One region of the Streptomyces sp. NPDC014991 genome, then DNA from elsewhere that is predicted to be linked to it. Evidence: predicted binding sites of a transcription regulator. Region 1 holds the regulator's gene; the other holds the start of a gene.

Region 1 (15,472 bases):
CCCCGCACGCTTCAGGCCCGCCTGACTGCGCCCCCGGACGCTCCGGGTGGCCTGACCGCCCCCGCACGCCCCGGCGGCGTGACCGCCCCCGCACGCCCCGGGTGGAGCGCCCGCCCTGGTCCGCCCCGAGCGGCCCGACCGCCCCGTACGCTCCAGCCGGAGTGTCCGCCCGCGTGCGGGACAATGGGTGGCATGCCTTCCGCACTCCCCGACGGCGAGCCCGTCCCCGCCGACGGTGCGCTGCCCGCGCACGCGCTCGCCGGGGCCGGCGACCGCCCGCTCGGTTTCTACCTCCACGTGCCGTACTGCGCGACCCGCTGCGGTTACTGCGACTTCAACACCTACACCGCGACCGAGCTGCGCGGCACGGGCGGGGTGCTCGCCTCCCGGGACAACTACGCCGAGACGCTGACCGACGAGGTCCGGCTGGCCCGGAAGGCGCTGGGCGACGATCCGCGCGAGGTCCGCACGGTCTTCGTCGGCGGCGGTACGCCGACCCTGCTGGCCGCCGACGACCTGGTGCGGATGCTGGCTGCGGTCCGTGACGAGTTCGGTCTCGCGCCGGACGCGGAGGTCACGACGGAGGCGAACCCGGAGTCGGTCGGTCCGGCATATCTCGACGCCCTCCGGGAGGGCGGCTTCAACCGGATCTCCTTCGGCATGCAGAGCGCCAGGCAGCACGTGCTGAGGATCCTCGACCGCACCCACACCCCCGGCCGGCCCGAGGCGTGCGTGGCGGAGGCAAGGGCGGCGGGCTTCGAGCACGTCAACCTGGACCTGATCTACGGCACCCCGGGGGAGTCGGACGACGACTGGCGGGCCTCCCTGGAGGCGGCCCTGGGCGCCGGCCCCGACCATGTCAGCGCGTACGCGCTCATCGTCGAGGAGGGCACCCGGCTGGCCGGCCGCGTCCGCCGGGGCGAGATCCCGATGACGGACGACGACGTCCACGCCGACCGCTATCTGATCGCCGAGGAGATGCTGAGCGCGGCGGGTTTCGACTGGTACGAGGTCTCCAACTGGGCCACCTCCCCGGCGGCCCGCTGCCTGCACAACGAGCTGTACTGGCGGGGCGCCGACTGGTGGGGCGCCGGACCGGGCGCGCACAGCCACGTGGGCGGGGTGCGCTGGTGGAACGTGAAGCACCCGGGCGCGTACGCGGCGGCGCTGGCGTCGGGACGCTCGCCCGGCGCGGGCCGGGAGCTGCTGTCCGAAGAGGACCGCCGGGTCGAGCGCGTCCTGCTGGAGCTGCGGCTGCGCGAGGGCGTGCCGCTGGATCTGCTCCGCGAGGAGGGACTCGCCGCGGCACGCCGGGCCCTGGCCGACGGACTGCTCCGGACGGGACCGTACGAGGAGGGGCGCGCCGCGCTGACCCTGCGCGGGCGGCTGCTGGCGGACGCGGTGGTGCGGGACCTGGTCGACTGACCCCGGCAAGCGGGCGCGGTCGGACTCACTCGGGCGCGGTCACGAAGTCGATCAGCTCCTCGACCCGTCCCAGCAGCTCAGGCTCCAGGTCCTTGTACGACCGCACCCGCGCCAGGATCCCCTGCCAGACCGCGCCCGTGTTCTCCGGCCAGCCCAGCGCCCGGCACACTCCCGTCTTCCAGTCCTGGCCGCGCGGTACCGCCGGCCAGGCCGGGATACCCAGGGCGGACGGCTTCACCGCCTCCCAGACGTCGATGTACGGGTGACCGACGACGAGCGCGTGCTCGCTGGTCACCGACTGTGCGATGCGCCACTCCTTCGTGCCGGGCACCAGGTGGTCCACGAGCACGCCCAGCCGGGCGTCCGGGCCCGGCGCGAACTCCGCGACGATCGCCGGCAGGTCGTCCACGCCCCCCAGGTACTCCACCACCACGCCCTCGACGCGCAGGTCGTCGCCCCACACCTTCTCGACCAGTTCGGCGTCGTGCCGGCCCTCGACGTAGATGCGGCCGGCGCGGGCCACGCGCGCGCGTGAGTCCGGTACGGCGACCGAGCCGGACGCCGTGCGCGTGGGGCGTACGGGACCCGAGGACGGCCGTACGAGGGTGACCGCGCGGCCCTCCAGCAGGAAGCCGCGCGGCTGGAGCGGGAACACCCGGTGCTTGCCGAAACGGTCCTCCAGGGTCACCGTGCCGGCCTCGCAGCGGATCACCGCCCCGCAGAACCCGCTGCCGGGCTCCTCCACCACCAGGCCCGGCTCGGCCGCCACCTCCGGCACGGGCTTCGGCTTCTTCCACGACGGGGTCAGATCGGCGGAGTACTGGCGCATTCGGATGACGATAGGAGAAGCCGTACGGAGACGCTCACGACACGCCGGGAACCGGCCGGCGGAGCGGCTCAGCGCACGCCGAAACGGGCGGCCAGCGCGTCCCGTTGACGCCGCACGAAGGCGGCGTCCACCACCGCTCCGTGCCCCGGTACGTACCGCGCGCCCTCGCCGCCGAGCGCCAGCAGCCGGTCCAGCGCGGCCGGCCAGCGCGAGGGGACCGCGTCCGGCCCCGCCTGCGGTTCGCCGGACTCCTCCACCAGGTCGCCGCAGAACACCACCTCCGGATCGCCGGGGACGAGCACGGCGAGGTCGTGCGCGGTGTGGCCGGGGCCCACGTCGGCCAGCAGCGCCTGCCGGCCGCCGCCCAGGTCGAGCGTCCACTCGCCGCAGACCGCGTGGCCGGGCGGGACCAGCGCGTCCACCGCCTCGGCGGCGTCGGCGGGCGGCAGGCCGTTCCGGAGCGCGTCCAGGCGCAGCTCCTCGCGCTGGTGGACCAGGACCGCGTCCACGCCCACGGCCGCGTACGTCTCGGCGCCGGCGAACGCGGGCGCCCCGAGGACGTGGTCGAAATGGGGATGCGTGAGCGCGAGATGGGTCACACGGCCGCCGGCCAGCGACTCGGCCCGGGACCGCAGCCGGGCCCCCTCCGCCAGGCTCGATCCCGCGTCCACCACCAGCGCGGTGCCCGCGCCCAGTACCAGGCCCGCGGTGCAGTCCCAGCCGGGCAGCCGGCACCGCCCCACCCCGGCGGCCAACCGTTCCCAGCCCAGGTCTTCCCAAGTCACCGTCATACCGGCGACGCTAGCGCTACGAGCCGGTACGGCGGGCCCGGCCTTGCCCGGTGCGTACCCGGCGGCCGTACACTGGGCCGGGGAAGGCTGGCACTCGCACGGGCGGAGTGCCAGGCGGCCGGCCCGAACGGACGAACGGACCAGGGGACGACGTGCTGGAGGTGCGCGCGGATGCTGAGTGAACGCAGGCTTCAGGTGCTGCGCGCCATCGTTCAGGACTATGTCGGCACCGAGGAGCCGGTGGGCTCCAAGGCGCTCACCGAACGGCACAACCTCGGTGTCTCCCCGGCGACCGTCCGCAACGACATGGCGGCCCTGGAGGACGAGGGGTACATCGCCCAGCCGCACACCAGCGCGGGGCGTATCCCCACCGACAAGGGCTACCGGCTGTTCGTGGACAAGCTCGCCGGCGTCAAGCCGATGACCGGGCCCGAGCGGCGGGCCATCCAGAACTTCCTGGGGGGCGCCGTCGACCTCGACGACGTCGTGGCGCGCACGGTCCGGCTGCTGGCGCAGCTGACCCGGCAGGTCGCCGTCGTGCAGTACCCGTCGCTGACCCGGTCCACGGTCCGGCACGTGGAGCTGCTCTCGCTGGCTCCCGCGCGTGTGATGCTGGTGCTGATCACGGACACCGGCCGGGTCGAGCAGCGGATGGTCGACTGCCCGGCGCCGTTCGGCGAGGCGTCGCTGGCGGATCTGCGGGCGCGGCTGAACAGCCGGGTCACGGGCCGCCGGTTCGCGGACGTGCCGAAACTGGTCGAGGACCTGCCGGACGCCTTCGAACACGAGGACCGCGGTACGGTCTCCATGGTGCTCTCCACCCTTCTGGAGACACTCGTCGAGGAGAACGAGGAGCGGTTGATGATCGGCGGTACCGCCAATCTCACCCGCTTCGGGCACGACTTCCCCCTCACGATCCGGCCCGTCCTGGAGGCACTGGAGGAGCAGGTCGTGCTCCTCAAGCTCCTGGGCGAGGCGAAGGACCCCGGCGTGACCGTGCGCATCGGCCACGAGAACGCCCACGAAGGACTCAACTCCACCTCCGTCGTGTCGGTGGGCTACGGTTCGGGCGGCGAGGCAGTCGCCAAGCTCGGCGTGGTCGGACCGACCCGCATGGACTACCCGGGAACGATGGGAGCGGTACGCGCAGTGGCACGGTACGTCGGACAGATCCTGGCGGAGTCGTAAGTGGCCACGGACTACTACGCCGTTCTCGGCGTGCGCCGCGACGCGTCGCAGGATGAGATCAAGAAGGCGTTCCGTCGGCTCGCTCGCGAGCTGCACCCGGACGTCAACCCCGATCCGAAGACCCAGGAGCGGTTCAAGGAGATCAACGCCGCCTACGAGGTGCTGTCGGACCCGCAGAAGAAGCAGGTCTACGACCTCGGCGGCGACCCGCTCTCCCAGTCGGGCGGGGCGGGCGCGGGCGGCTTCGGCGCCGGCGGCTTCGGCAACTTCTCCGACATCATGGACGCGTTCTTCGGTACGGCGTCGCAGCGCGGGCCGCGCTCGCGCACCCGGCGCGGCCAGGACGCGATGATCCGGATCGAGATCGAGCTGGACGAGGCGGCCTTCGGGACGACCAAGGACATCCAGGTCGACACCGCCGTCGTCTGCAACACCTGCAACGGCGAGGGCGCGGCCCCGGGCACGTCCGCGCAGACGTGTGACATGTGCCGCGGTCGTGGCGAGGTGTCGCAGGTCACCCGGTCCTTCCTGGGCCAGGTCATGACCTCCCGGCCCTGCCCCCAGTGCCAGGGTTTCGGCACGGTCGTGCCGACCCCGTGCCCGGAGTGCGCCGGCGACGGCCGCGTCCGCTCGCGCCGTACGCTCACCGTGAAGATCCCGGCCGGCGTCGACAACGGCACGAGGATCCAGCTCGCCGGTGAGGGCGAGGTCGGCCCCGGCGGCGGCCCGGCCGGTGACCTGTACGTCGAGATCCACGAGCTGCCGCACGCGATGTTCCAGCGGCGCGGTGACGACCTGCACTGCACGGTCACCGTCCCGATGACGGCGGCGGCCCTCGGCACGAAGGTGCCGCTGGAGACCCTGGACGGCATGGAGGAGGTCGACATCCGGCCCGGCACCCAGTCCGGCCAGTCGATCCCGCTGCACGACCGGGGCGTCACGCACCTGCGCGGCGGCGGCCGGGGTGACCTGATCGTCCACGTCGAGGTCATGACCCCGACCAAGCTCGACCCGGAGCAGGAACGCCTCCTGCGCGAACTGGCCAAGCTGCGCGGCGAGGAACGCCCCCAGGGCCAGTTCCAGCCGGGACAGCAGGGGCTGTTCTCCCGGTTGAAGGACGCGTTCAACGGCCGCTGAGGCGGTTGCAGGACGCGTTCGACGGCCGCTGAGGCGGGCGGCCGGGGGCGGTCGAAGTCGGTCGGGGAGGGGCCGGGATTCCCGGGGGGCGACCCCCGGGATCCCCTTGTGCCGGCGGCGTGTGCCGGCGGAAGCCCGGATTCGGTCTTGTACGGGGGACGTGACACCATGCGGTCATGTCCTCCGCGCTGACCGATCTTTTTCGCCATCCGATCGTGCAGGCCCCCATGGCGGGCGGCGTCTCCGTCCCGCAGCTCGTCGCCGCCGTCTCCGAGGCCGGCGGACTCGGGTTCCTGGCCGCCGGGTACAAGACCGCCGACGGGATGTACCAGGAGATCAAGCAGCTGCGGGGACTGACGGGCAGGCCCTTCGGCGTGAACGTGTTCATGCCGCAGCCGGAGTACCCCGGCGCCGCCACCGGCGTCAGCGCGCCGGCCGGCGCCGCGCCCTCGTCCGGCGCCGTCGAGGTGTACGCCCACCAACTGGCCGGTGAGGCCGCCTGGTACGAGACCGAGCTGGGGGACCCGGACAGCGGCCGGGACGACGGCTACGACGCCAAGCTCGCCGTGCTGTTCGACAACCCCGTGCCGGCGGTCTCCTTCCACTTCGGCGTGCCGAGCCGCGAGGTGCTCGACCGGTTCCGCCGCGCGGGCACGTTCACGCTGGTCACCGCCACCACCGCGGAGGAGGCCCGCGCGGTCGAACGGGCCGGTGCGGACGCGGTGATCGCCCAGGGCGTGGAGGCCGGCGGTCACCAGGGCACGCACCGGGACCTCCCGGAGAACGACGGCTCCGGCACCGGACTGCTGTCGCTGGTCACGCAGATCCGTGAGACGGTCCGCGTCCCGGTCGTCGCCGCCGGCGGCATCATGCGCGGCAGTCAGATCGCCGCCGTCCTCGCGGCCGGCGCGAGCGCGGCCCAGCTGGGCACCGCGTTCCTCGCCACCCCCGAGTCCGGCGCGCACGCCCTGCACAAGCAGGCGCTGACCAACCCCCTGTTCGCCCGCACCGAGCTGACCCGCGCCTTCTCCGGCCGCCCGGCCCGCGGCCTGGTCAACCGCTTCCTGCGCGAGCACGGCCCGTACGCGCCCGCCGCCTACCCGGACGTCCACCACATGACGGCCCCGCTGCGCAAGGCCGCCGCCAAGGCCGGGGACGCGCAGGGCATGGCGCTGTGGGCGGGCCAGGGGCACCGGCTGGCCCGGGCGCTGCCGGCCCGGGAGCTGGTGGAGGTGCTGGCGGCCGAACTCGCGGAGTCCAGAACGGCGTTGTCGGACCTGCCGCGGCACGGAGGTGAGGCGCGATGACCGCTCCCGTCTTCATCGTGGACCGACTCGACCGGATCGGCCCGGAGTTCGTGCTCGACGGCCCCGAGGGGCGGCACGCGGTGTCCGTGAAGCGGCTGCGGGCGGGCGAGGACGTGGTCCTCACCGACGGGCGGGGTCGCTGGGCGGAGGGCGTCGTGAAGGCCACCGAGGGCAAGGACCGCCTGGTGGTCACGGACCTGGAGTCCGTGCACGAGGAGCCCCCGGCCCGCCCGCGGATCACCGTCGTACAGGCCCTGCCCAAGGGTGACCGGGGTGAACTGGCCGTGGAGACGATGACCGAGGTCGGTGTCGACGCCATCGTGCCCTGGCAGGCGTCCCGTTGCATCACCCAGTGGAAGGGCGAGCGCGGTCTGAAGGCCCTCGGCAAGTGGCGGGCCACCGCCCGGGAGGCCGGCAAGCAGTCCCGCCGGGTCCGCTTCCCCGAGGTCGGGGACACGGCGACGACGAGGCAGGTGGCCGAGCTGCTCGCCCGCGCCGACCTCGCCGCCGTCCTCCACGAGAGCGGCGAGGAACGCCTCGCCACCGCCGCGCTCCCCGCCGGCGGCGAGATCGTGCTGGTCGTCGGCCCCGAGGGCGGTGTCTCCCCCGAGGAGCTGGCCCTGTTCGCCGAGGCCGGCGCGAGGCCGTACGTCCTCGGGCCCACCGTGCTGCGCACGTCCACAGCCGGCACCGCGGCCGCGGCCCTCCTGCTGGGCCGCACCGGCCGCTGGTCCTGACCACCCGGGAGGCTCCATGGAACTCGCCCAGATCCGGCTGCTCGTCACCGACTTCGCCGCCTGCTACCGCTTCTACGCCGACGTGCTGGGCCTCACGCCGCAGTCCGGCGCGGAGCGGGGCCCGTACGAGAAGTTCAGCCCGCACGCCGGCTCCGCCGGGATCGCGCTGCAGGACCGCGCCATGATGGCCGAGGTCCTGCCCGAGCTGAGCGATACCGCCACCGGCCACCGCTCCCTGGTCGTGCTGCGCGTGGACGATCTCGACGCCTGCTGCGCGCGGACGACCGCCCGTGGCGCGACCCTGCTGCACGGCCCGGCCCCCCTGACCGACCGCATGCGCGTGGCCTACCTGAAGGACCCGGAGGGCAACCTCGTCGAACTGCAGGAGTGGCTGCTGCTGCGCGGCTGACCGCGACGGCCTGGGCGGCGGGCGGCTCGGTCCCGGCCGCCGGATCGTGGTGTGCTCCGCGCGGCAGGCGTGGCGGCCGTGATGCTGCCACCGGACGGCCGCTCGACCGTACCGGTGGTGCTGGTCGCCCGGTGCACGTCGCCGTGCCCGGCTGCCGGATCCGGGCGCTGCTCCGGACGGGTGAGTGGCCGTATGCGGTCTACCGCGCGGCCCGGGCCGATGGCACGCTGCCCTGTATGGGGGCATGCGGGCGGATGCGGCAGGGATCGCGGGCGATGGCAGTGGCGGGGCTCGTCGTGCTGGCGACGGGTGCCGCGGTGGCGTGCCGGCCGGACGGGCTCGGCTCCATGACCGTCGCGTACACCACCGATCGGACCGCGACCGCCGCGCTGGAACGGCGGCACGTGGACGTCGCCTGGCTCACCTGCACCGGGAGTGACGGCGGCGGACGCACGCACGGCGCCTCACCCGGTCCGGGCGAGACCACCGTCGTCTCCGTCGACTGCCAGGGCCGGACGGGCCACGGGCAGAAGATCGTCGTCACCGGGCTGGTGACCAGGGCCGTCGACGGCGCCTGCGTGCGCGGGGACCTGACCGCGAAGGCCGGCGGCAGACAGGTCTTCCACGTCGACGGGCTCGGTGACTGCGCCGCCAGGCCCGGACCGACCTACCGCCCGCCCACGGTGGGACGGCCGGAACCCACCGTGACCGTCACCGTCACCGTCACCCGGACCGTCCGGTGCCGGACCGAGGCCGCCTGCGGGTCCGTGCAGGGCAAGTGAGGGGAACCGGCAGCGGGGCGCACCGGGCGCTGCGTAGAGTGACGGGGTGACTCAGGGTGCCTCCACGGGAACGACGGAAACCGCCGCCTATCTCCGATTCCCCCATCTGCACGGCGACTTGGTGACCTTCGTCGCCGAGGACGACGTCTGGCTCGCATCGCTCGACGGCGGCCGGGCCTGGCGGGTCAGCGCCGACAACCGGCCGGTGTCGCTGCCCCGGATATCCCCGGACGGCGGGCACCTCGCCTGGACGTCCACCCGCGACGGCGCCCCCGAGGTGCATGTCGCCCCGGTCGGCGGGGGCCCCGCCGACCGGCTGACGTACTGGGGCGACCGCCGTACCGAGGTGCGCGGCTGGACGGCGGACGGGCGGGTGCTCACGCTCGGCGCGCAGGGCCGGCACAGTTCCCGCCACACCTGGGCGCACGCCGTCCCGCTCGACGGCGGACCGGCCGAGACCCTGCCGTACGGGCCGGTCGGGGACGTGGCGCCGGGACCGGCCACCGTGCTGCTGTCCGCGCCGATGGGCCGCGAGGCCGCCTACTGGAAGCGCTACCGGGGCGGTACGGCGGGGAAGCTGTGGATCGACCACGGCGGCGACGGCCGGTTCGTGCGGCTGCACGAGGACATCGCCGGGAACATCGAGTGCCCGGTGTGGGCCGGTGACCGGCTCGCCTTCCTCTCCGACCACGAGGGCACCGGAGCGGTCTACTCCTCCCTCGCCGACGGCTCCGACCTGCGCCGGCACACCCCGCTCGCCGGTTTCTACGCCCGTCACCTGGCCGGTGACGGCGACCGGGTCGTCTACAGCTCGGCCGGTGAACTCTGGCTCCTGGACGACCTGGAGGGCGGCGAGCCGCGCCGCCTGGACGTGACGCCGGGCGGGCCCCGGACGGACCTGCGGCCACGCCCGGTCAACGCCGCCCGCTGGTTCGGCGAGGCGTCGCCCGACCACACCGCGCGCGGCAGCGCCGTGTGCGTGCGCGGCGGCGTCCACTGGGTCACCCACCGCTTGGGACCCGCCCGCGCCCTCGCCGCCACCCCCGGCGTGCGCGCCCGGATGCCGCGCGCCTTCCGCGCCGCGGGCGAGGAGTGGGTGGTGTGGGTGACGGACGCCGAGGGCGACGACGCCCTGGAGTTCGCCCCCGCGACCGGCACCGTGCCCGGCGCCCCGCCGCGCCGGCTCGCCGCCGGGCAGCTCGGCCGGGTCCTGGAGCTGGCGATGGCGCCCGACGGCAGCCGGGCCGCCGTCGCCGCGCACGACGGGCGGCTGCTGCTCGTCGAACGGGAGACCGGCGAGGTCCGCGAGGTGGACCGCAGCGACGACGGCGAGGTCTCCGGCCTCACCTTCTCCCCCGACTCCGCCTGGCTCGCCTGGGCCCACCCCGGCCCCCGCCCGCTGTCGCAGCTGCGTCTCGCCCACACCACCGACCTGTCGGTCACCGAGGCGACCCCGCTGCGCTTCCAGGACTACGCGCCCGCCTTCACCCTCGACGGCCGGCACCTCGCGTTCCTCTCCAACCGCGCCTTCGACCCGGTCTACGACGAACACGTCTTCGACCTCGCGTTCGTGGTCGGTGCCCGCCCGCACCTGATCACCCTGGCCGCCACCACCCCCTCGCCGTTCGGCCCGCAGCGCCACGGCCGTTCCTTCGAGACGCCGGACAAGGACGAGACCCCGGACAGCGAGGGCACCCCGGCCACCCGCATCGACCTCGAGGGGCTCGCCGACCGGATCGTGCCCTTCCCGGTCGAGGCCGGCCGCTACTCCACGCTGCGCGCCGCCAAGGACGGCGTCCTCTGGCTGCGCCACCCGGTGCAGGGCGTCCTCGGTGCCGCCCGCGCCCACCCCGAGGACCCCGATCCGCACACCGAGCTGGAGCGCTACGACCTCGTCCAGCGCCGCCTGGAGCACCTCGCCTCCGCCGCCGACCACTTCGAGGTCAGCGGCGACGGCCGGCGTGTGCTGCTGTGGAGCGACGGCCGCCTGCGGGTCGTCCCCGGCGATCGCCGCACCGGCGCCGACGACGACGGCGACACCAGCGTCACCGTCGACCTCGCCCGCGTCCGGCAGACCGTCGACCCGGCCGCCGAGTGGCGGCAGATGTACGAAGAGACCGGCCGCCTCATGCGCGACCACTTCTGGCGCCCCGACCTCGGCGGCGTCGACTGGGACGGCGTACTGGACCGCTACCGCCCGCTGCTCGCCCGCCTCGCCACCCACAGCGACCTGGTCGACCTGCTGTGGGAGGTGCAGGGCGAACTCGGCACGTCGCACGCCTACGTCACCCCGGGCGGCGGCTCCGGCGCCGGCGCCCGGCACGGTCTGCTCGGCGCCGACATCTCCCGCCACGAGGACGGCAGTTGGCGCATCGACCGCATCCTGCCCGCGGAGACCTCCGACCCGGACGCCCGTTCTCCGCTCGCCGCACCGGGTGTCGCCGTCCGCCCCGGGGACGCGATCATCGCCGTGGCCGGGCACCCCGTCGACCCGGTGCGGGGTCCCGGCCCCCTCCTGGCGGGCACGGCCGGCCACCCCGTCGAGCTGACCGTCTCCCCGGCCGCCGGCGGCGAACCCCGGCACCCGGTCGTGGTCCCCGTCGCCGACGAGGAACCCCTGCGCTACCACGCCTGGGTCGCCGACCGCCGGGCCCACGTCCACGCGGTCTCCGGCGGCCGTCTCGGCTACCTCCACGTGCCCGACATGCAGGCCCCGGGCTGGGCGCAGATCCACCGCGACCTGCGCGTCGAGGTCACCCGCGAGGGCCTCGTGGTCGACGTCCGCGAGAACCGCGGCGGCCACACCTCCCAGCTCGTCGTGGAGAAACTGGCCCGCCGGGTCATCGGCTGGGACCTCGCGCGCGGCATGCGCCCCACCAGCTACCCCCTGGACGCGCCCCGCGGTCCGGTCGTCGCCGTCGCCAACGAGTTCTCCGGCTCCGACGGCGACATCGTCAACGCGGCGATCAAGGCCCTCGGTATCGGCCCGGTCGTCGGCACCCGCACCTGGGGCGGTGTCATCGGCATCGACAGCCGCTACCACCTGGTCGACGGCACCCTGGTCACCCAGCCGAAGTACGCGATCTGGCTGGAGGGTTCCGGGTGGGACGTGGAGAACCACGGCGTGGACCCGGACGTGGAGGTGGTCCAGCGTCCGCAGGACTGGGCGGAGGGCAGGGACGCCCAACTCGACGAGGCGGTGAGGCTGGCACTGGAGGCTTTGGAGTCGGAACCCGCCAAGACGCCTCCGCCCATGCCGGCCTGAGGGGGCGCGGGGAACCGCGGGGGCGACCACCACCCGGCCCGCGGGCGAACGACTACGATGCCACCGTAGAGATCACCGGCGAAAGCGAGCGCAGCGCAATGGCTGGAGAACCGCAGGACGACTGCCTGTTCTGCAAGATCGTGGCGGGTGAGATCCCGGCGACGATCGTCCGCGAGACCGAGACGACCCTGGCGTTCCGGGACATAAACCCCCAGGCGCCCACCCACGTCCTGGTGATCCCCAAGGCCCACTACGAGAACGCCGCCGCCCTGGCCGCCGGCGCCCCGCAGATCGCGGCCGACGTCCTCGCCGAGACCCGGGCCGTGGCCGAAGGGGAGGCGCTGGACAGCTACCGCACCGTCTTCAACACCGGTGGCGGCGCCGGCCAGACCGTCTGGCACGCGCACGCCCACGTCCTCGGCGGCCGTGGCCTCCAGTGGCCCCCCGGATAGGGCGGGTCCGGCACCGTGTCCGTCCGTGAACTGGTGGTCCTCGGCACCGCCAGCCAGGTCCCGACCCGGCACCGCAACCACAACGGCTACCTGCTGCGGTGGGACGGCGAGGGCATCCTGTTCGACCCCGGCGAGGGCACCCAGCGGCAGATGCTGCGCGCCGGGGTCGCCGCCCACGACCTGAACCGGATCTGCGTCACGCACTTCCACGGCGACCACTCCCTGGGCCTGGCGGGAGTCATCCAGCGGATCAACCTCGACCGGGTGCCGCACGAGGTCACCGCGCACTACCCGCGCTCCGGCCAGGTGTTCTTCGACCGTCTGCGGCACGCGACCGCCTACCGGGAGACGGCCAGCCTCACCGAGGCCCCGGTCGCCGCCGACGGCGTCCTCGCCGTGACCCCGTCGTACACCCTGGAGGCCGGCAGGCTGTCCCACCCCGTCGAGTCCTACGGCTACCGCCTCGTCGAACCCGACGGCCGCCGCATGCTGCCCGACCGGCTCGCCGCGTTCGGGGTCCGGGGCCCGGACGTCGGCGTGCTCCAGCGCGCGGGCAGGGTCGGGGACGTGTCGCTGGAGGACGTCAGCGAGGTGCGGCGCGGGCAGCGGTTCGCGTTCGTGATGGACACCCGTCTCTGTGACGGCGTCCACGCGCTCGCGGAGGGCTGCGACCTGCTCGTCATCGAGTCCACGTTCCTCGACGAGGACGAGGGACTGGCCGTCGAGCACGGGCATCTGACCGCGGGTCAGGCTGCCCGGGTGGCGCGCGAGGCCGGCGTACGGCACCTGGTGCTGACCCACTTCAGCCAGCGCTACACCGAACCGGAGGAGTTCGAGCGGCAGGCGCGGGCGGCGGGCTTCGAGGGCGAGCTGACCGTGGCCCACGACCTGCTCCGCGTACCGGTTCCGAAACGGCGGTAAAGCACCCGTACGATGCTTTGATGCCCCTCCCGAAAGCAGAACTGCACCTCCACGTCGAAGGCACCCTGGAGCCCGAGCTGGCGTTCGCGCTGGCCGCGCGCAACGGCGTCGAGCTGCCGTACGCCGACACGGACGCGCTCCGTGAGGCCTACCGTTTCGAGGACCTCCAGTCCTTTCTGAACCTTTACTACGAGCTGATGGCCGTCCTGCGCACCGAGCAGGACTTCGCCGACCTGGCCGACGCCTACCTCGCGCGCGCCGCCGCGCAGGGCGTGCGGCACGCCGAGATCTTCTTCGACCCGCAGGCGCACCTGGCCCGGGGCGTGGCCATGGGCACGGTCGTGGAGGGGCTGTGGCGGGCGCTCGGCCGCAGCGAGGAGCGGCACGGTGTCTCCACCCGGCTGATCATGTGCTTCCTGCGTGACGAGTCCGCCGAGTCGGCCCTGGCCACCCTGGAGGCCGCGCGGCCGTACCTGGACCGGATCACCGGGGTCGGCCTGGACTCCGCCGAGGTCGGGCATCCGCCGGTGAAGTTCCGCGAGGTGTACGAGGCCGCCGCCGCGCTCGGGCTGCGCCGCGTCGCGCACGCCGGCGAGGAGGGCCCGCCGGAGTACATCACCGAGGCCCTGGACGTGCTCGGCGTGGAGCGCGTCGACCACGGCCTGCGCTGCATGGAGGACCCTGCGCTGGTCGAGCGGCTGGTCCGGGACCGCGTCCCGCTCACCCTGTGCCCGCTGTCCAACGTCCGGCTGCGCGCCGTGGACACCCTGGCGGACCACCCGCTGCCGGCCATGCTCGACGCCGGCCTGCTGTGCACGGTCAACTCCGACGACCCCGCGTACTTCGGCGGATACGCCGGCGACAACTTCGCGGCGGTCGGCACGGTCCTGGGCCTGTCCCCGGACCGGCTGCGCGAGCTGGCCCGCAACTCCTTCCTCGCCTCCTTCCTGGAGGACGACGAGGACCGCAGGGCCCGCTGCCTCGCCGAGGTGGACGCCTACGAGTTCGGCGACGCGGTGTCGTAGGGGCCCGCCACCGATGCTCCCCGTCGGGAGTGATCCGGGTCACGATGAGGCAGGGGGATGGCGGACCGGGGGAGGACCGTCTAGCCTCCGTTCTTATATGTGACCTTCATTCATAAGGGGAGATGGTCAAGTGGGTGGCGACCCGGCTCCGCAGGACGTGGCGCGGCGGCTGCGGGAAGGGATGGCGCGAGGTGTGCTGTCCTTCCCGCTCACCGCCTTCCACCATGACGGCACCCTCGATCCCGACGGCTTCCGCGCCCATGTCGCCGACCAGCTCGCCGCCGGACCCGGCGCCCTCTTCCCGGCCTGCGGCACCGGCGAGTTCTTCTCCCTGGACGAGGACGAGTACCGCACGGTCGTCACCGTCGCCGTCGAGGAGGCGGCCCGGGGCGAGGGCGCCCCGGCGGGGGACAGGGTGCCCGTCGTGGCCGGCACCGGATACGGCTGGGCGCAGGCCGCCCGGTTCGCGCGGATCGCCGAGGAGGCCGGCGCGGACGCCCTGCTCGTGCTGCCGCACTACCTGGTGGACGCCCCGCAGGACGGCCTCGTCGCCCAGCTGGAACAGCTCGCCGCCCGCACCCGGCTGCCCCTGATCGCCTACCAGCGCGGCCAGGTCGCCTACGGGGTGGACGCGTTGCGTCGCATCGCGCGCGTCCCGAACGTCATCGGCCTCAAGGACGGCCACAGCGACCTGGACCGCCTCCAGCGCCTCACCCTCGCCGCCCCCGACGGCTTCCTCTTCTTCAACGGCGCCGCCACCGCCGAGATCCAGGCCCGCGCCTACGCGGCCGTCGGCGTCCCCGCCTACTCCTCCGCCGTCCACGCCTTCGCCCCCGAGATCGCCGGCGCCTTCCGCACCGCGCTGCGCGAGGAGGACCACGCCACCGTCGACGCGCTGCTGCGCGCCTTCTACGTCCCCTTCGTCGAACTCCGCGACCGCGCACCCGGATACGCCGTGTCCCTGGTGAAGGCGGCGGCCCGGCTGCGCGGACGGCGTGTCGGTCCCGTACGCGCCCCGCTCACCGACCCCGCGCCCGCCGACCTCGCCGCCCTGAAGGCCCTCCTCGCCGCCGGACTCGACCTCGTGGGAGCCTCCCTGTGACCCGTGACCTGACCATCACCGAGGTGCGGCTGACACCGATCCTGGTCGCCGACGCGCCGCTGCTCAACACCCAGGGCGTGCACCAGCCGTACACCCCCCGGC
Region 2 (15,472 bases), on a different contig from region 1:
GTCCACCGCCCTGTACGACCTGGTCAGGTCCCTCAAGGAGCAGGGCGTTCCGATCGGCGGCGTCGGCCTCCAGGCCCATCTGATCCTCGGCCAGGTGCCGTCGACGCTCCAGCAGAACATCCAGCGCTTCGCCGACCTCGGCGTCGACGTGGCGATCACCGAGCTGGACGTCCGCATGCAGCTGCCGGCCGACAGCGCGAAACTTGCCCGACAGGCGGCCGACTTCAAGTCCGTCGTGGCCGCGTGCGCGGCCGTGACCCGCTGCGTCAACGTCACCGTCTGGGGCTTCACCGACGCCGACTCATGGGTGCCGGGCACCTTCCCCGGCTACGGGGCGGCGACCCCGTACGACGAGAGCTACCAGCCCAAACCGGCGTACCACGGCATAGCGGAGGCGCTCGGCGGCTCCACCACCACCCCGCCGCCGGGCCCCGGCGCCTGCACCGCCACGTACACCGTCACCAGCCAGTGGAACAACGGCTTCACCGGCCAGGTGAGAATCTCCTGCTCCGGCGCCTCGCTGTCCTCGTGGAAGGTGAGCTGGAGCTACGGCGCGGGCCAGCGGATCACCCAGGCCTGGAACGCGGCCTGCACCCAGTCGGGGACGGCCGTGTCATGCGCCAACGTGTCCTACAACGGCGCCGTCCCGGACGGCGGTTCGGTGACCTTCGGGTTCAACGCCTCCTGGACCGGCAGTAATCCGGTCCCGACGGTGACACTGGGATGAGACTCCTTCGAGGGAACCGACGCGGCCTCCGCTGACATCCCGCTGACACCCCGGACGCACGTTCCTGTCGGGACGCGACACGAGGCGCGGGGCGCCACGACGGCCCGGCGGGCGGCGGTCGGTAGCGGGCCGCCGGCCTCGCCCCGGCGGGCGGCGTGGTGCCGGGCCGGCCCGCCGCCGGGCGTGCGGGGAGGGGGCGCCGGCGTCCGTGCCGCAGCCGCTTGCCGGTGCCTGCAGGGGCCGGGCCGGCGTGACACACGTGCCCCCGGCCGCAGCCGTGCGTGTCGTCACAGCGCCGGCGGCGAGCGCACTCCGGGCCTCCGCGCACTGGACCGCACAACCTTCCGGGTGGCCCGCGGGTCTCCCGCGGTGACCAAGTCGCCGTACACCAGGGGGTTTTCCGTTGTTCCGCCTGCGTTCGCACGCCCGTTGGGCGCTGCCGCTGTCCCTGGGCCTGACCGCCCTCACCCTCACCGTCCCGGCCGCGTCCGCCACCTCCTTCGAGGCCGCACCGGTCCGTGACGACTTCAACGGCGACGGATACGCCGACCTGGCCGTCGGGGCCCCGAACGCCACCGTCGGCGGTCAGGCCGGGGCGGGCTACGTCACCGTGATGTACGGCGGCCCGCACGGCCTGTCGACCGGTCACCGCACGATCCTCAGCCGGGCCACCGCGGGAGTCCCCGGCGACCCCGTCAAGGGGCAGCGCTTCGGACTGCAGATCTCCGAGGGCGACCTGGACGGCGACGGCTACACGGACCTCGTCGTCGGCAGCAGTTCGCTGCGGGACGGCGGGGCCGTCGTCTGGGGCGGGCCGCGCGGGCTGTCCGGCGGCAGGCGGATCCCGGCCACCGGCACCCAGACCGGTGACTTCGACGGCGACGGGCACCTCGACCTGGCCGTGTTCAGCGCCGGTTCCGGCGGTGGCGACGACCCGGCCGGCACCACCGCCACGATCTGGAAGGGCCCGCTCAAGCGCACCGGCAACCCGGCCGCGCGGATCCCGCTCGACCCCGACCACCTCAGGTACATCGACATCCGCGACGGCGACACCGGCGACATCAACGGCGACGGCCGTACCGACCTGGTGCTGACCGCCTACTGCGGCGACGGCAACAAGTGCAGCACCCTCTACCTCAGCGGCCCCGCCGGCCTCACCCGTGTCACCGACCACCACCCGGGCGGCGACGGCGCGGCCGCGATCGGCGACCTCGACGACGACGGGTACGACGACCTCGTCACCGGGTTCCAGGACGACAACGCGGTCTGGGTGATGTACGGCAGCGCCGCCGGGCTGGGCGGCCGGGACACGTGGAAGCAGTTCACGCAGGACACGCCCGGTGTCCCCGGCAGCCGGGAGGGGACCGACAAGTTCGGCCAGTCGGTCGCGGTCGGTGACATCACCGGCGACGGTGTCGACGACCTCGCGGTCGGCGCGCCCGACGAGAACGGCGAGGGAGTGGTGGACGTGCTGCGCGGCAGCCGCTCCGGGCCGACCGGCGCCGGCGCCCAGGCCTTCGGCCAGAACACCAAGGGCGTCCCGGGCACCGCCGAGCAGTACGACTCCTTCGGGTACGTGGTCCGGCTGCTCGACATCAACGGCAACGGTCACGCCGACCTGGCCGCGGCCGCCCCCGGCGAGGACGGCGGCAACGGTGCGGTGTGGGTGCTGCGCGGACGCCCCTCGGGCCTGACCACGGACGCGGCCCTGGTCTTCGGCGGCAAGGCGGTGAAGGCGCCGTACACGAAGGCGGCGTTCGGCTTCGAGCTGAGGTAGGGCGGGCCGCGGGGGCGGCAGACGTGCGCATCGACGAGTCCCCGGCCCCGCCGCCGGGCCCGGCGAGGACCCGATGCGGCCCCGGCCCGTCCGCCGTCGGCGGCTACGCGCTGATGGGGTGCGAGGACCGGGCCGAGGCGCTGGAGCGGACCCGGCGGTCCCTGAGGATGCACGGCCCGGAGTGGCAGTTCGCCTGCGGGCTGCGGGAGACCGCCGAGGGCCGAGCCCGTGCGGCCGCCCGCCCCGCCGCCCGGTGGCCCCCTGGCCGGTGGTCGAGCTGAACCGGGGCGGTGGCCGTGTCGACGGCCGACGGACCCCGGCAGCAGGGCCTGAAGCCGGTGGCCCCGCCGGTCGTCGTGCCCCCGGCGCGACCGCCGCCCGCCGGCCGGCGTCCGTGCGGGCCTGCCCGCCCGGCCCGCCCGGCCGGGCCGCACCGCCGAGGTCCGAGAGGCGTTCGCCGTGCGGCCGGTCCGACCCGCCACGAAAGGGAACGGGCTCTGTTCTCAGCCGGTCCGGGGCGCGCCGGCAACTTCCCGGGCCGGGGCCCCGACCAGCATCGTCGGCGCCCCCGCCACCCGGGTGAGGAACACGGTGGCCGCGTTCGGCCCCTGCGGTTTCACCTTCCGGCGCAGTTCCTCCGGCTCGACCGCCGAGCCGCGCTTCTTCACGGTCAGCGTGCCGACCGCGCGCTCGCGCAGCAGCGCCTTCAGCTTCTTGACGTTGAACGGGAGCCGGTCGGTGATCTCGTAGGCGGACGCGTACGGCGTGGGCCGCAGCTCGTCCGCGGTGACATAGGCGATGGTCGGGTCCACGAGGCCGCCGCCGATCTCCTCGGCCACCTCCGCGACCAGGTGGGCGCGGATCACGGCACCGTCCGGCTCGTACAGGTACCGCCCCACCGGCCGCACCAGGGGATCGGGCAGGCCCCGGCCGGCCAGCGTGCGCGGGCCCGGCAGCAGCGTGGCCCGCACGGCACCCGGCGTCCCCGTCCCGAACCACAGCACCGCCTCCTTCACGTCGCCGCCGTCGGAGACCCACTCGGCCTCGGCGGCGCCGGGCACCGCCTCGTGCGGAATGCCCGGGGCGATCTTCAGCGCGGCGAGCGGCGCCCCGGCGGCGGTCCGGACCGCCCAGGACAGCGGCGGCGAGTACGCCTCCGGGTCGAAGATCCGGCCGCGTCCGCCCCGCCGGGCCGGGTCCACGAACACCGCGTCGTACCCGGTGACGTCGACCTCCGTGACGTCCGCCTCCCGCACCTCGATCAGCCCGGCGAGGCCCAGCGCCTCGGCGTTCGCGCGGGCGGCCGCCGCGGTCAGCGGGTCCCGGTCCACGGCCAGCACGCGGATCCCGGCCCGCGCGAGCGCGATCGCGTCGCCGCCGATCCCGCAGCACAGGTCGGCCACGGACGTGACGCCGAGGTCCCGGAACCGCTGCGCCCGGTAGGCGGCCACAGGGGTCCGCGTCGACTGCTCGACCCCGTTCGGCGTGAAGAACATCCGCCCGGCGTCCTCGTGACCGAACTTGGCCGCCGCCCGCTGCCGCAGCCGGGCCTGGCCGAGCGCGGCCGACACCAGCTCGGCGGGGTGGTCGCGGCGCAGCCGGGTGGCGACGGCGAGTTCGTCCGCCGGGGCGGTGTCGCGGACCTCGTCGAGGAGGGCGCGGCCTTCGGGGGTGAGGAGCAGAGCGAGGTCGTTCACCGGGTCATTGTGGGCCAGTCGGTGGATGGTGCGCGTCCGGTGGCGGTGTCGGCCCGGGGCGGGGGCCGGGGCCTGGGAGGATCCGACACCATGCGAGTAGTAGTACAAAATGACAAAAGTCAGGCATCGGGCGTGCCGGTGGCCGTCCGCTGCGGAGCTCTCGCGCTGGCCGCCGCCGCCCTCCTCACCGGCTGCGCCGGCGGCACCGAACCGGCCGCCGGACAGGGCGGCCCCGCCCGCGCCCCGGACCCGCGCACCCGCCAGGCCGCCGAACACGCACGCCAGGCCGCCGAACACGCCCGGCTGGCCGCCGCCGCCCACCGCTGGGGCCTGGACCGCACCCCGCTCACCCCCCCGGCCCCGCCCGCGAGGAAGCCCGAGATCACCGCCCGGGACGGCTTCGAGGTGGACGGGCAGGAGGAGGAGCGGCTCCCACCGGTCTTCACGACCATCCCCACCCGGCAGAAGGTCGTCTTCCTCACCATCGACGACGGCGCGGAGAAGGACCCCGCGTTCCTGCGCATGATGAGCGAGCTGAAGATCCCGTACACGGCCTTCCTCAGCGACTACCTCGTCAAGGAGGACTACGGCTACTTCCGCAGGATGCAGGCAGAGGGCGTCACCCTCAACAACCACACCCTGACCCACCCCTACCTGCCCGGACTGTCCTACGAGGAGCAGAGGCACGAGATCTGCGGCATGCAGGACATCATGAAGAAGCAGTTCGGCAAGGCGCCCACCGTCTTCCGCCCGCCGTACGGCAACTACAACGGTGACACCCTGCGCGCCGCCAGGTCCTGCGGGATCAAATACGCGCCCATCTGGGACGAAGAGGTCTTCGTGGACCACTGGGAGTACCGCGAGTGGGACCGCAGCCTGCACCCCGGCGACATCGTCCTCACCCATTTCCGCGGCCGCGACGACTGGAACGGCACGATGGTGGACGACATGCGCAGCTTCCTGGACAAGGTCACGCGCGAGGGCTACGCCGTGGCCCGCCTGGAGGACTACCTGTGAGGCCGCGGGGCCCGGCCGCGGTCCTCGCCGCGGCCCTGCTCCTGACGGGCTGCGCCCCGTCCGTCGACCCCATCGAGCGGCTCGGCAAGAAGGCCGCCGAAGGCGTGCGCCCGCACGGCCCGGCCCCCGACCGCGGCTACCGCCACTGGGGGCTGACCGAACCGCTCGCGCGTGCCCCGCTGCACCCCGCCCGGCCGCTCTCCGTGCGCCCGGGGGCACACACCCTGCCCCCGGTGGCCGACCACGTCCCCACCCGCGACCGGGTCGTCTTCCTCACCTACGACGACGGCGCCGAACGGGACCCCCGTTTCGTCGACATGGTCCGCGAACTGCGGCTCCCGGTCAGCATGTTCCTCACCGACAGCGTCGCCGGCCCCGGCTACGGACACTTCGCCCGCCTGCGCGCACTCGGCGCCGGCATCGAGAACCACACCCTCGACCACCGGGCGCCGGCCGGCACGCCGTACGCCTCCCAGCGCGCCGAGATCTGCGGCCAGCAGCACCGGCTCCGCGCCCGCCTCGGCGTCCGCCCGCGCCTCTTCCGCCCGCCGTACGGCTCGTACGACACCACCACCCTGCGCGCGGCGGCGGACTGCGGCATCACGGCGGTCGCCCTGTGGCGCGCCGCCCTGACCCCGGCCGGCCTCGTCTACAGCCACGGCCCGCACCGGCTGCGCCCCGGCGACATCGTCCTCGTGGGCCCGGACGAGTCGACGGGCCCGTCCCTGCGCGAACGCACGGCGCGGGTGCTGCGCAAGGTGCAGGAACGCGGGCTGACCGTCGGACGCCTCGAGGACTATCTGTAGGAGCGGCACCGGCCGCCGGTACGTCGGCGGGGCGCTCCGCCACCCCCCGAATCGGGACGACGCGCCGCGCGCATTGGCACTCCGCTTGACCGAGTGCTAATCGCGGTCATAGTCTCGGCCCTGGCACTCGGCAGTCGAGAGTGCCAACACAGCGACGGGCAGATCCGGCACCCGCGACGACGGATCGACCTGGTCGCCACCTCAGACAGTCAACCCCGTGAGATCTCCGAAGGGGGAGGTCGGATCGTGACGACCACCAGTTCCAAGGTTGCCATCAAGCCGCTCGAGGACCGCATCGTGGTCCAGCCGCTGGACGCCGAGCAGACCACGGCCTCTGGCCTGGTCATCCCGGACACCGCGAAGGAGAAGCCCCAGGAGGGCGCCGTCCTCGCCGTGGGCCCGGGCCGGTTCGAGAACGGCGAGCGTCTGCCGCTCGACGTCAAGGTCGGTGACGTCGTCCTCTACAGCAAGTACGGCGGCACCGAGGTGAAGTACAACGGCGACGAGTACCTCGTCCTCTCGGCTCGCGACGTCCTCGCGATCATCGAGAAGTAGTCACCTCAAGCACTTCGCTGCTCTGAGCTGCGCCCCTGGCCCCCGCGAATCGACAAGAAGCCGGGCGCCCGGGGCGCAGTCTCTTTTCACCCACTGATTTCGGAGAGGGCTCCCGCTGTCATGGCGAAGATCCTGAAGTTCGACGAGGACGCCCGTCGCGCCCTTGAGCGCGGCGTCAACAAGCTTGCCGACACGGTGAAGGTGACGATCGGCCCCCGCGGCCGCAACGTCGTCATCGACAAGAAGTTCGGCGCCCCCACCATCACCAACGACGGTGTCACGATCGCCCGCGAGGTCGAGCTCGAGGACCCGTACGAGAACCTCGGCGCCCAGCTGGTGAAGGAGGTGGCGACCAAGACCAACGACATCGCTGGTGACGGCACCACCACCGCCACCGTGCTCGCCCAGGCGCTGGTGCGCGAGGGCCTGAAGAACGTCGCCGCCGGTGCCTCCCCGGGCGCCCTGAAGAAGGGCATCGACGCCGCGGTCAAGGCCGTCTCCGACGAGCTGCTGGCCACGGCGCGCCCCATCGACGAGAAGTCCGACATCGCCGCCGTGGCCGGGCTGTCCGCCCAGGACCAGCAGGTCGGCGAGCTGATCGCCGAGGCGATGGACAAGGTCGGCAAGGACGGTGTCATCACCGTCGAGGAGTCCAACACCTTCGGTCTGGAGCTGGACTTCACCGAGGGCATGGCCTTCGACAAGGGCTACCTGTCCCCGTACTTCGTGACGGACCAGGAGCGCATGGAGGCCGTCCTGGAGGACCCGTACGTCCTCATCCACCAGGGCAAGATCGCCGCCATCGCGGACCTGCTTCCGCTGCTGGAGAAGGTCATCCAGGCCGGTGCCTCCAAGCCGCTGCTGATCATCGCCGAGGACGTCGAGGGCGAGGCCCTGTCGACCCTGGTCGTCAACAAGATCCGCGGCACCTTCAACGCCGTCGCGGTGAAGGCCCCCGGCTTCGGTGACCGCCGCAAGGCCATGCTCCAGGACATCGCCACCCTCACCGGCGGCACCGTCATCTCCGAGGAGGTCGGCCTCAAGCTCGACCAGGTCGGCATCGACGTGCTGGGCTCGGCCCGCCGCATCACCGTCACCAAGGACGACACCACGATCGTCGACGGCGCCGGCAAGACCGAGGACGTCCACGGCCGCGTCGCGCAGATCAAGGCGGAGATCGAGAACACCGACTCCGACTGGGACCGCGAGAAGCTCCAGGAGCGCCTCGCGAAGCTGGCCGGCGGCGTGTGCGTGATCAAGGTCGGCGCCGCCACCGAGGTGGAGCTGAAGGAGAAGAAGCACCGCCTGGAGGACGCCATCTCCGCGACCCGCGCCGCGGTCGAGGAGGGCATCGTCTCCGGTGGCGGTTCCGCCCTGGTGCACGCCTCCAAGGTCCTGGCCGGCAACCTGGACAAGACCGGCGACGAGGCCACCGGTGTCGCCGTGGTCCGCAAGGCCGTGGTCGAGCCGCTGCGCTGGATCGGCGAGAACGCCGGCCAGGAGGGCTACGTCATCGTCTCCAAGGTCGCGGACCTGGAGCCCGGACAGGGCTACAACGCCGCCACCGGCGAGTACGGCGACCTGATCAAGGCCGGCGTCATCGACCCGGTCAAGGTCACCCGCTCCGCCCTGGAGAACGCCGCCTCCATCGCTTCCCTGCTGCTCACGACCGAGACCCTGGTCGTCGAGAAGAAGGAAGAGGAGCCGGAGGCCGCGGGCCACGGCCACGGTCACGCTCACTGAGCGAGCACGCGCCCGAGTGAAGGCCCGGTCCCGGCCAGGGACCGGGCCTTCGCCCTGTCCGCCGTGCGCCTCGCCGTCCCCCTTCCCCGGTCCGCCCGGCCCGGTGGCGTCCCCCCGTCCTCCCACTGGGCACCGGGACGGCGGCGTCATCCCTGCGCTACTGCGGCCCGTATTTGCGCCCGGTCTTCGAGCTGATCCCGCCCAGCAGCGCGCGCGGCGTCACCTTCACCAGGCCCATCAGCGCCTTGTACCGGGGGTCCGGTACGGAGACCGTCCTCCCGCGCGCCAGGTCGGCAAGGGCCGCCGTGACCAGCTTGTCGGCGTCCAGCCACATCCAGCCCGGGATGTTGTCCGTGCCCATGCCGGCCCGCTGGTGGAACTCGGTGCGCACGAAGCCCGGGCACAGCGCCATCAGCCGGACCCCGCTGCCGGCCAGGTCCTTCGCCGCGCCCTGGGTGAACTGCACGACCCACGCCTTGGACGCGCCGTACGTACCGCGCGGGACGAAGGCGGCCACGGAGGCGACGTTCACCACCCCGCCCCGGCCCCGCTCCCGCATCGCCCCGGCCGCCGCCGACGTCAGCCGGAGCACCGCCTCGCAGTGCACCTTGAGCATCTTCAGCTCGTCCGGCATGGGCACGTCCAGATAGCGGCCCTTGTTGCCGAAGCCGGCGTTGTTCACCAGCAGGTCGACCGGGTTCTTCCGGTCGCCGAGCCGGTCGGCGACCGCCTCGATGCCCTTGTCCTCGGACAGGTCGGCGGTCAGCACCTCCACCTCGATGCCGTGCCGGTCGTGCAGTTCGGTCGCCTGCTCGCGCAGCCGCCCGGTGTCCCGGGCCACCAGGACGAGGTCGTGCCCGTCAGCCGCGAGCCGCCGCGCGAACGCGGCACCGATTCCCGCGGTCGATCCCGTAATCAGAGCCGTTGTCATGGCCCAAGCGTAGTGACCCGGGCCGACGGGGTCCGATGCGGTGACGGCCCCTCAATCGGTTCGCGCCGCCAGGTACGCGCGGGCCGCCGCCAGCGTCTGCGGGTGCAGGGCGTCGCCCGCGACGAGCAGCCCCGGCAGCAGGTCCCGGTCGGTGGTGACCGCGCGGAACTGCAACGCCGCCGTCACCCCGTGGTCCGGCCGGTGCACGATCTCCACGGCGTCGCCCGCCTGGATCTCGCCCGGCTCGATCACCCGGAGGTAGGCACCCGATGCGCCCTTCCGTGTGAACCTCCTGACCCAGCCGCGCTCGCCCAGATGGCCCTGGAACGTACGGCAGGGAACACGGCCCGAGGTCACCTCCAGCACCACCGTGGGACCGATCCGCCAGCGCTCGCCGATCAGCGCCCCGGAGACGTCCAGGCCCTCCGTCGTCAGGTTCTCGCCGAAGCAGCCGTCGGCCAGCGGCCGGCCGAGTTCGCGCTCCCACGCGTCGAGGTCCTCACGGGCGAACGCGTACACCGCCTGGTCGTTCCCGCCGTGGTAGCGCCGTTCGCACACCGCGTCCCCGGCGAGTCCGCTCCCGCCGATCCCCTTGGGCCCGGGCGCCGCCACCCGCACCGGCCCGTCGGCCGGCCGCTTGTCGATACCGGTCAGCCCGTCCGGCTGACCCGTGTAGGGCACGCGCCGGGGGCGGCCCAGATTCACCGAGAGAACCTTCATTCCTCGCACGGTACGGGACCTGGCCCTCAAAGTGCCGAAGCGTGATCGGACGTCCCGCCCAAGGCCGTCTTATACTCCGGGAGTGATCGAGGCCCGTCATCTCCGCGTTCTGCGCGCCGTCGCCACCACCGGCTCCTTCTCCGCGGCGGGGCGCCAGCTGGGCTGCACCCAGCCGGCCGTCAGCCAGCAGATGAAGGCTCTGGAGGCTTCCGTCGGCACCCCGCTGCTGGTCCGCGCCGGCCGCGAGATGCGCCTCACCCAGGCGGGCGAGGCCCTCGTCCGGCACGCCTCCGGCATCCTCGCCGGGCTCACCGCGGCGGAGGAGGAGGTCGCCGCCATCGCCGGTCTGCGCGCCGGCCGGGTCCGGCTGGTCTCCTTCCCCAGCGGAAGCTCCACGCTGGTCCCGACCGCCCTGGCCGCCCTGCGCGCCGCCCATCCCGGCACCCGCGTCTCCCTGGAGGAGGCCGAACCCCCGAGGTCCGTGGAACTGTTGCGCGAGGGGGACTGCGACCTGGCCCTGGCCTTCCGTTACGAGGGCGCGCCGGTCGCCGAGGACTGGGACGATCTCGTCGTACGGCCCCTGCTGACTGACCGTCTGGTCGCCCTGGTGCCCGAACGGCACCGGCTGGCGCGCGCGGACGCCGTCGCCATCGGCGAGCTGGCCGCCGAGCCCTGGATCGCGGGCTGCCCGCGCTGCCGCGGCCAGCTGGTCGCGGTGTGCGAGAAGGCGGGTTTCACTCCGCGCATCGACTTCGCCACCGACGACTATCCGGCGGTGGTCGGCCTGGTCGGCGCGGATCTGGGGGTCGCCGTACTGCCGCAGCTGGCGGTGGAGTCGGTACGGCCGAGGGGTGCGCGGACGGTCCGGCTGGAACCGGCGGTACGGCGGGAGATCGTCGCCCTCACCCTGCCCGACCTGGCACGGGTGCCGGCCGTGGCGGCGACGCTGGAACAGCTGGCCCGCGCGGCGCGGACCGCAGGACGCGGCTAGCGCGGCGCGGACAGCCGGCCGGGGCCGGCGGGGCGCAGGCGGGCGGGCGCGTCCAGGCTTCCTCGCCCGTGTGCAGCAGCTGCCCGGCGGGTCACGGCCGCGCGCGCGTGCCCGCTGAGGAGTGGGTCGTGGATTCTTGCAGAAACGTTCCTTCAATGCTCAGGGGCGGTGTCACCGCTGGTGGTCGACGCCGACACCAGGCGGTGGCGGGCCCGCCCCATCAACTCTTCGCGCTCGTCCTCGGTCAGGCCGCCCCAGACGCCGTACGGCTCGCGCACCGCCAGTGCGTGCGCGGCGCACTGCGCACGGACCGGGCATCTCATGCAGACCTCCTTGGCCGAGTTCTCGCGAGCACTCCTAGCCGCCCCGCGCTCGCCCTCGGGGTGGAAGAAGAGCGAGCTGTCCACGCCGCGACAGGCAGCCAGCAGCTGCCAGTCCCACAGGTCCGCGTTCGGTCCGGGAAGGCGGGAGAAATCTGCCATTACGTGACCCCTTGTAGCCGTTCTGGGCGGAAACGGTGCCAACGACCGTACTTCTCCGATCTAAGGAGATGAAAATATGACTCATTGCGAATCTAGCCCCGGACACCACGAAACGGGAAGAAAAGCGGCTGAATGGGTCATACGTTGTGATGAAAAGTTGAGGGTCCGGCGGGCATGTCTGCACCGTGTCGACGCCCTCACATAGAGTGCCGAAGACGGCACGCGGCCCCGTAACTCTTTCGAGTGACCGTCGTTGAGAGTGCGGAGGCGGTTGAAGAAACAAGCGCTCGGGCAGGCGTCCGAGACGGTCGACCGCACAGGTGACGATTCCGTACCAGCCTGGAGGCTCAAGGTGACGCGCATCAGCTGCGGAGGGCGGTCATGACATCCGTCCTCGTCTGCGACGACTCCCCGCTTGCCCGAGAGGCGCTCCGCCGCGCGGTCGCGACCGTGCCCGGTGTCGAGCGCGTGACGACGGCGGCCAACGGCGAGGAAGTCCTCCGCCGCTGGGGCGCCGACCGCTCCGATCTCATCCTCATGGATGTGCGCATGCCCGGCCTGGGCGGCGTAGAGACCGTGCGCCGGCTGCTGTCCGCCGACCCGGGCGCGCGCATCATCATGCTCACGGTCGCCGAGGACCTCGACGGCGTGGCCCTGGCGGTCGCCGCGGGCGCGCGGGGCTACCTGCACAAGGACGCGTCCCGCGCGGAACTGCGGGCCACGGTCACCCAGGCCCTCGCCGACCCCACCTGGCGCCTGGCCCCGCGCCGACTGCGCTCGGCCGAGATGGGCGCCGCGCCCACGCTCACCGCGCGCGAGATCCAGGTGCTGGAGGGCATGAGCCACGGCCGCTCCAACGCCGAGATCGGCCGCGAGCTGTTCCTCTCCGAGGACACCGTGAAAACCCACGCCCGGCGCCTGTTCAAGAAGCTCGGTGCCTCCGACCGGGCCCACGCGGTGGCCCTCGGCTTCCGCTGGGGACTGGTCCGGTAGCGGCTGGGCGCCTCCGCGGGGCGTCTCCTGCCGGGCCCCGCCCGGCAGCGCCCCGCCTACCGTTCTCCCTCCCGATCTCCCTCGCCACCGGCCGGCCGACCCGACGGCGGACGGACCGCCCGGGGGAAGCGGAACGGGTGCCGCGCGAGTGCCGGGTCGGTGCCGTCAGGTCGCCGGAAGCGCGGTGGGGCACCGGAGGCCGCCCCCGGTCGCCGGGTGTCGCCTCGGGTCGCCGGGTGTCGCCTCGGGTCGCCGTGAGTTCCTTCGCGATGCCGCGGGGATGTGGATGTCGTGCGGCATCGGTGGACCCGGCGCACGCAGTCGTCCCCGGTTTCCGGAGGCCCGGTCCGCGCGGCCGCTCCGGGCTTCCGGCCCGCGCGGTCCGTACGGCGGAACCGCATCCCGGGCCGACCGGGGGCCGCTTCCCGGCCCCGCCCCGGGTCGGCACCCGGTGTGCGTGCCCGTATGGTTTCCGGGGGTAACGGCGCCCCGTGCGATCGCATCCGGCGTCCGCCCGAGTGACGGTGTCCGTGCTCGTACGGGATGCGCCGGCGGCAACCGCCTGCGGCGCGCGCTCCGGGGTCACACGCTCCGGGCGTACGCGCCCCGGAACACCAGCCCGCCCCATCTCCCGACAGGCGAGGTGCGAGGCGGCCCGCCGGACGCGCGCTGCTCGTTTCGGCGCGGATGCCGCATCCTTGAGGTGTGGAGTCTCTCGGGGACGAGTCGGTCGAGCGGAAGGGGAGGGCGCAGGGAATGAGTGCCGGCGCACCTGCTCATAACGCTTCGGTGCACAACCACGGACACGATGCGACGGACCGGACGGCCGCAAGGCACCATGGACCGATGCGCGACGACGAGGCGGGCACGGCCCACGGGCCGATCGGCGCGCTCGTGCACCGGGCCGTCGACGGCGACGCGCAGGCCACGCACGATCTGCTCGCCCATGTGCACCCGCTGGCGTTGCGCTACTGCCGCACCCGGCTGTCCCGGCTCCCCGGCGACGCACGCCACTTCGTGGAGGACCTCGCCCAGGAGGTCTGCGTGGCCGTGCTCCTCGCCCTGCCCCGCTATCGCGACACCGGCCGCCCCTTCGAGGCGTTCGTCTTCGCCATCGCCTCCCACAAGGTCGCCGACCTCCAGCGGGCGGCCATGCGCCATCCCGGGTCGACCGCGGTGCCGTCCGACGAGATGCCCGAGCGGCCCGACGACTCCCTCGGCCCCGAGGAGCGGGCCCTGCTCAGCAGCGACGCCGAGTGGGCCAAGAAACTGCTGGCCAACCTCCCCGAGAACCAGCGCGAACTGCTCCTGCTGCGCATCGCCGTGGGCTTGACCGCGGAGGAGACGGGGCAGATGTTGGGAATGTCACCCGGCGCGGTCCGCGTGGCCCAGCACCGGGCACTGAGCCGCCTGCGTGCGCTCGCCGAACAGTAATCCCCCCTGTGCGGGGCCTTGCTGGCCCGTCGCTGAACAGGCGCGCCGCGGTTTCCGTACGAACGTACGAAGCCTGAAGCGACCCGGCATCGTGGAATTTGCTGGCGACGCTTCCCGTTAGCATGGACATCCGCACCGAGCAAGGCCATTTGGGGAAGGTGTCATGACTGCCAACGTCGACGGAGTGCCCGGAAAATTCGCGACACTCGGGCTGACCTACGACGACGTGCTGCTGCTGCCGGGCCCGTCGGACATGGCACCCGACGAGATCGACACCGCCTCGTACGTCTCCAAGAACGTGCGGGTCAACATCCCGCTGCTGTCCGCCGCCATGGACAAGGTGACCGAGGCCCGCATGGCGATCGCGATGGCCCGCCAGGGCGGCGTCGGCGTCCTGCACCGCAACCTCTCCATCGAGGACCAGGCCAACCAGGTGGACCTGGTGAAGCGCTCCGAGTCCGGCATGGTCACCGACCCCATCACCATCCACCCGGAGGCCACCCTCGCCGAGGCGGACGCGCTGTGCGCGAAGTTCCGCATCAGCGGGGTGCCGGTGACCGACGGGGACAAGAAGCTCCTCGGCATCGTCACCAACCGCGACATGGCGTTCGAGAACGACCGCAGCCGCCGCGTGCACGAGGTCATGACCCCGATGCCGCTGGTCACCGGCAAGGTCGGCATCTCCGGCCCCGAGGCCATGGAGCTGCTGCGCAAGCACAAGATCGAGAAGCTGCCCCTGGTCGACGACGAGGGCGTCCTCAAGGGCCTGATCACGGTCAAGGACTTCGTCAAGGCGGAGAAGTACCCGCACGCCGCCAAGGACGCCGAGGGCCGCCTGCTCGTCGGCGCGGCGGTCGGTGTGGCCGGTGACGCCTACGAGCGCGCCCAGGCCCTGATCGAGGCGGGTGCCGACTTCATCGTCGTGGACACCGCGCACGGCCACTCCCGGCTGGTCGGCGACATGATCGCCAAGATCAAGTCGAACTCCTCCGGTGTCGACGTGATCGGCGGCAACGTCGCCACCCGCGACGGCGCCCAGGCCCTGGTCGACGCGGGCGCCGACGGCATCAAGGTCGGCGTCGGCCCCGGCTCCATCTGTACGACCCGTGTGGTCGCCGGCGTCGGCGTCCCGCAGGTCACCGCCATCTACGAGGCCGCGCTGGCCGCCAAGGACGCCGGTGTCCCGGTGATCGGCGACGGCGGCCTCCAGTACTCCGGCGACATCGCCAAGGCCCTGGTCGCCGGCGCCGACACGGTCATGCTCGGCTCGCTGCTCGCGGGCTGCGAGGAGTCCCCGGGCGAGCTGCTGTTCATCAACGGCAAGCAGTTCAAGTCGTACCGCGGCATGGGATCCCTCGGCGCCATGCAGACCCGTGGCGAGCGCAGGTCGTTCTCCAAGGACCGCTACTTCCAGGAGGGCGTCGCCTCCGACGAGCAGCTGATCCCCGAGGGCATCGAGGGCCAGGTGCCCTACCGCGGCCCGCTGTCCTCCGTCGTCCACCAGCTGGTCGGCGGCCTGCGCCAGTCGATGTTCTACGTCGGCGGCCGGACCGTGCCCGAGCTCCAGACGGGCGGCCGGTTCGTGCGGATCACCTCGGC

Evidence for each region. Region 1 encodes HrcA, which represses chaperone genes, less so after heat shock. Its sites were predicted from a motif close to TTNGCACTCNGNNNNNCNGAGTGCNAA; they were not measured.
Region 2: a site for HrcA is predicted at 6,098-6,124, ahead of groES (co-chaperone GroES). Genes of this name have one in related genera too.

The regions. Positions count from the first base shown of each region.
Region 1 covers NZ_JBIBVY010000001.1:622,444-637,915, reverse strand. Annotated here, with positions in the region: gene hemW (radical SAM family heme chaperone HemW) at 193-1,425, shown strand; gene ACF1BE_RS02870 (DUF3097 domain-containing protein) at 1,451-2,254, opposite strand; gene ACF1BE_RS02865 (MBL fold metallo-hydrolase) at 2,323-3,045, opposite strand; gene hrcA (heat-inducible transcriptional repressor HrcA) at 3,217-4,233, shown strand; gene dnaJ (molecular chaperone DnaJ) at 4,234-5,370, shown strand; gene ACF1BE_RS02850 (nitronate monooxygenase) at 5,547-6,677, shown strand; gene ACF1BE_RS02845 (16S rRNA (uracil(1498)-N(3))-methyltransferase) at 6,674-7,414, shown strand; gene ACF1BE_RS02840 (VOC family protein) at 7,431-7,823, shown strand; gene ACF1BE_RS02835 (hypothetical protein) at 8,099-8,605, shown strand; gene ACF1BE_RS02830 (S41 family peptidase) at 8,724-11,870, shown strand; gene ACF1BE_RS02825 (histidine triad nucleotide-binding protein) at 11,969-12,322, shown strand; gene ACF1BE_RS02820 (ribonuclease Z) at 12,338-13,243, shown strand; gene ACF1BE_RS02815 (adenosine deaminase) at 13,264-14,268, shown strand; gene ACF1BE_RS02810 (5-dehydro-4-deoxyglucarate dehydratase) at 14,450-15,370, shown strand; gene ACF1BE_RS02805 (glucarate dehydratase family protein) at 15,367-15,472, shown strand, end outside.
Region 2 covers NZ_JBIBVY010000016.1:159,294-174,765, reverse strand. Annotated here, with positions in the region: gene ACF1BE_RS24370 (endo-1,4-beta-xylanase) at 1-727, shown strand, start outside; gene ACF1BE_RS24365 (FG-GAP-like repeat-containing protein) at 1,131-2,504, shown strand; gene ACF1BE_RS24360 (hypothetical protein) at 2,528-2,785, shown strand; gene ACF1BE_RS24355 (methyltransferase domain-containing protein) at 3,008-4,201, opposite strand; gene ACF1BE_RS24350 (polysaccharide deacetylase family protein) at 4,292-5,218, shown strand; gene ACF1BE_RS24345 (polysaccharide deacetylase family protein) at 5,215-6,024, shown strand; gene groES (co-chaperone GroES) at 6,271-6,579, shown strand; gene groL (chaperonin GroEL) at 6,700-8,322, shown strand; gene ACF1BE_RS24330 (SDR family NAD(P)-dependent oxidoreductase) at 8,480-9,253, opposite strand; gene ACF1BE_RS24325 (MOSC domain-containing protein) at 9,305-9,973, opposite strand; gene ACF1BE_RS24320 (LysR family transcriptional regulator) at 10,056-10,964, shown strand; gene ACF1BE_RS24315 (WhiB family transcriptional regulator) at 11,117-11,446, opposite strand; gene ACF1BE_RS24310 (response regulator transcription factor) at 11,828-12,439, shown strand; gene ACF1BE_RS24305 (sigma-70 family RNA polymerase sigma factor) at 13,286-13,873, shown strand; gene guaB (IMP dehydrogenase) at 14,037-15,472, shown strand, end outside.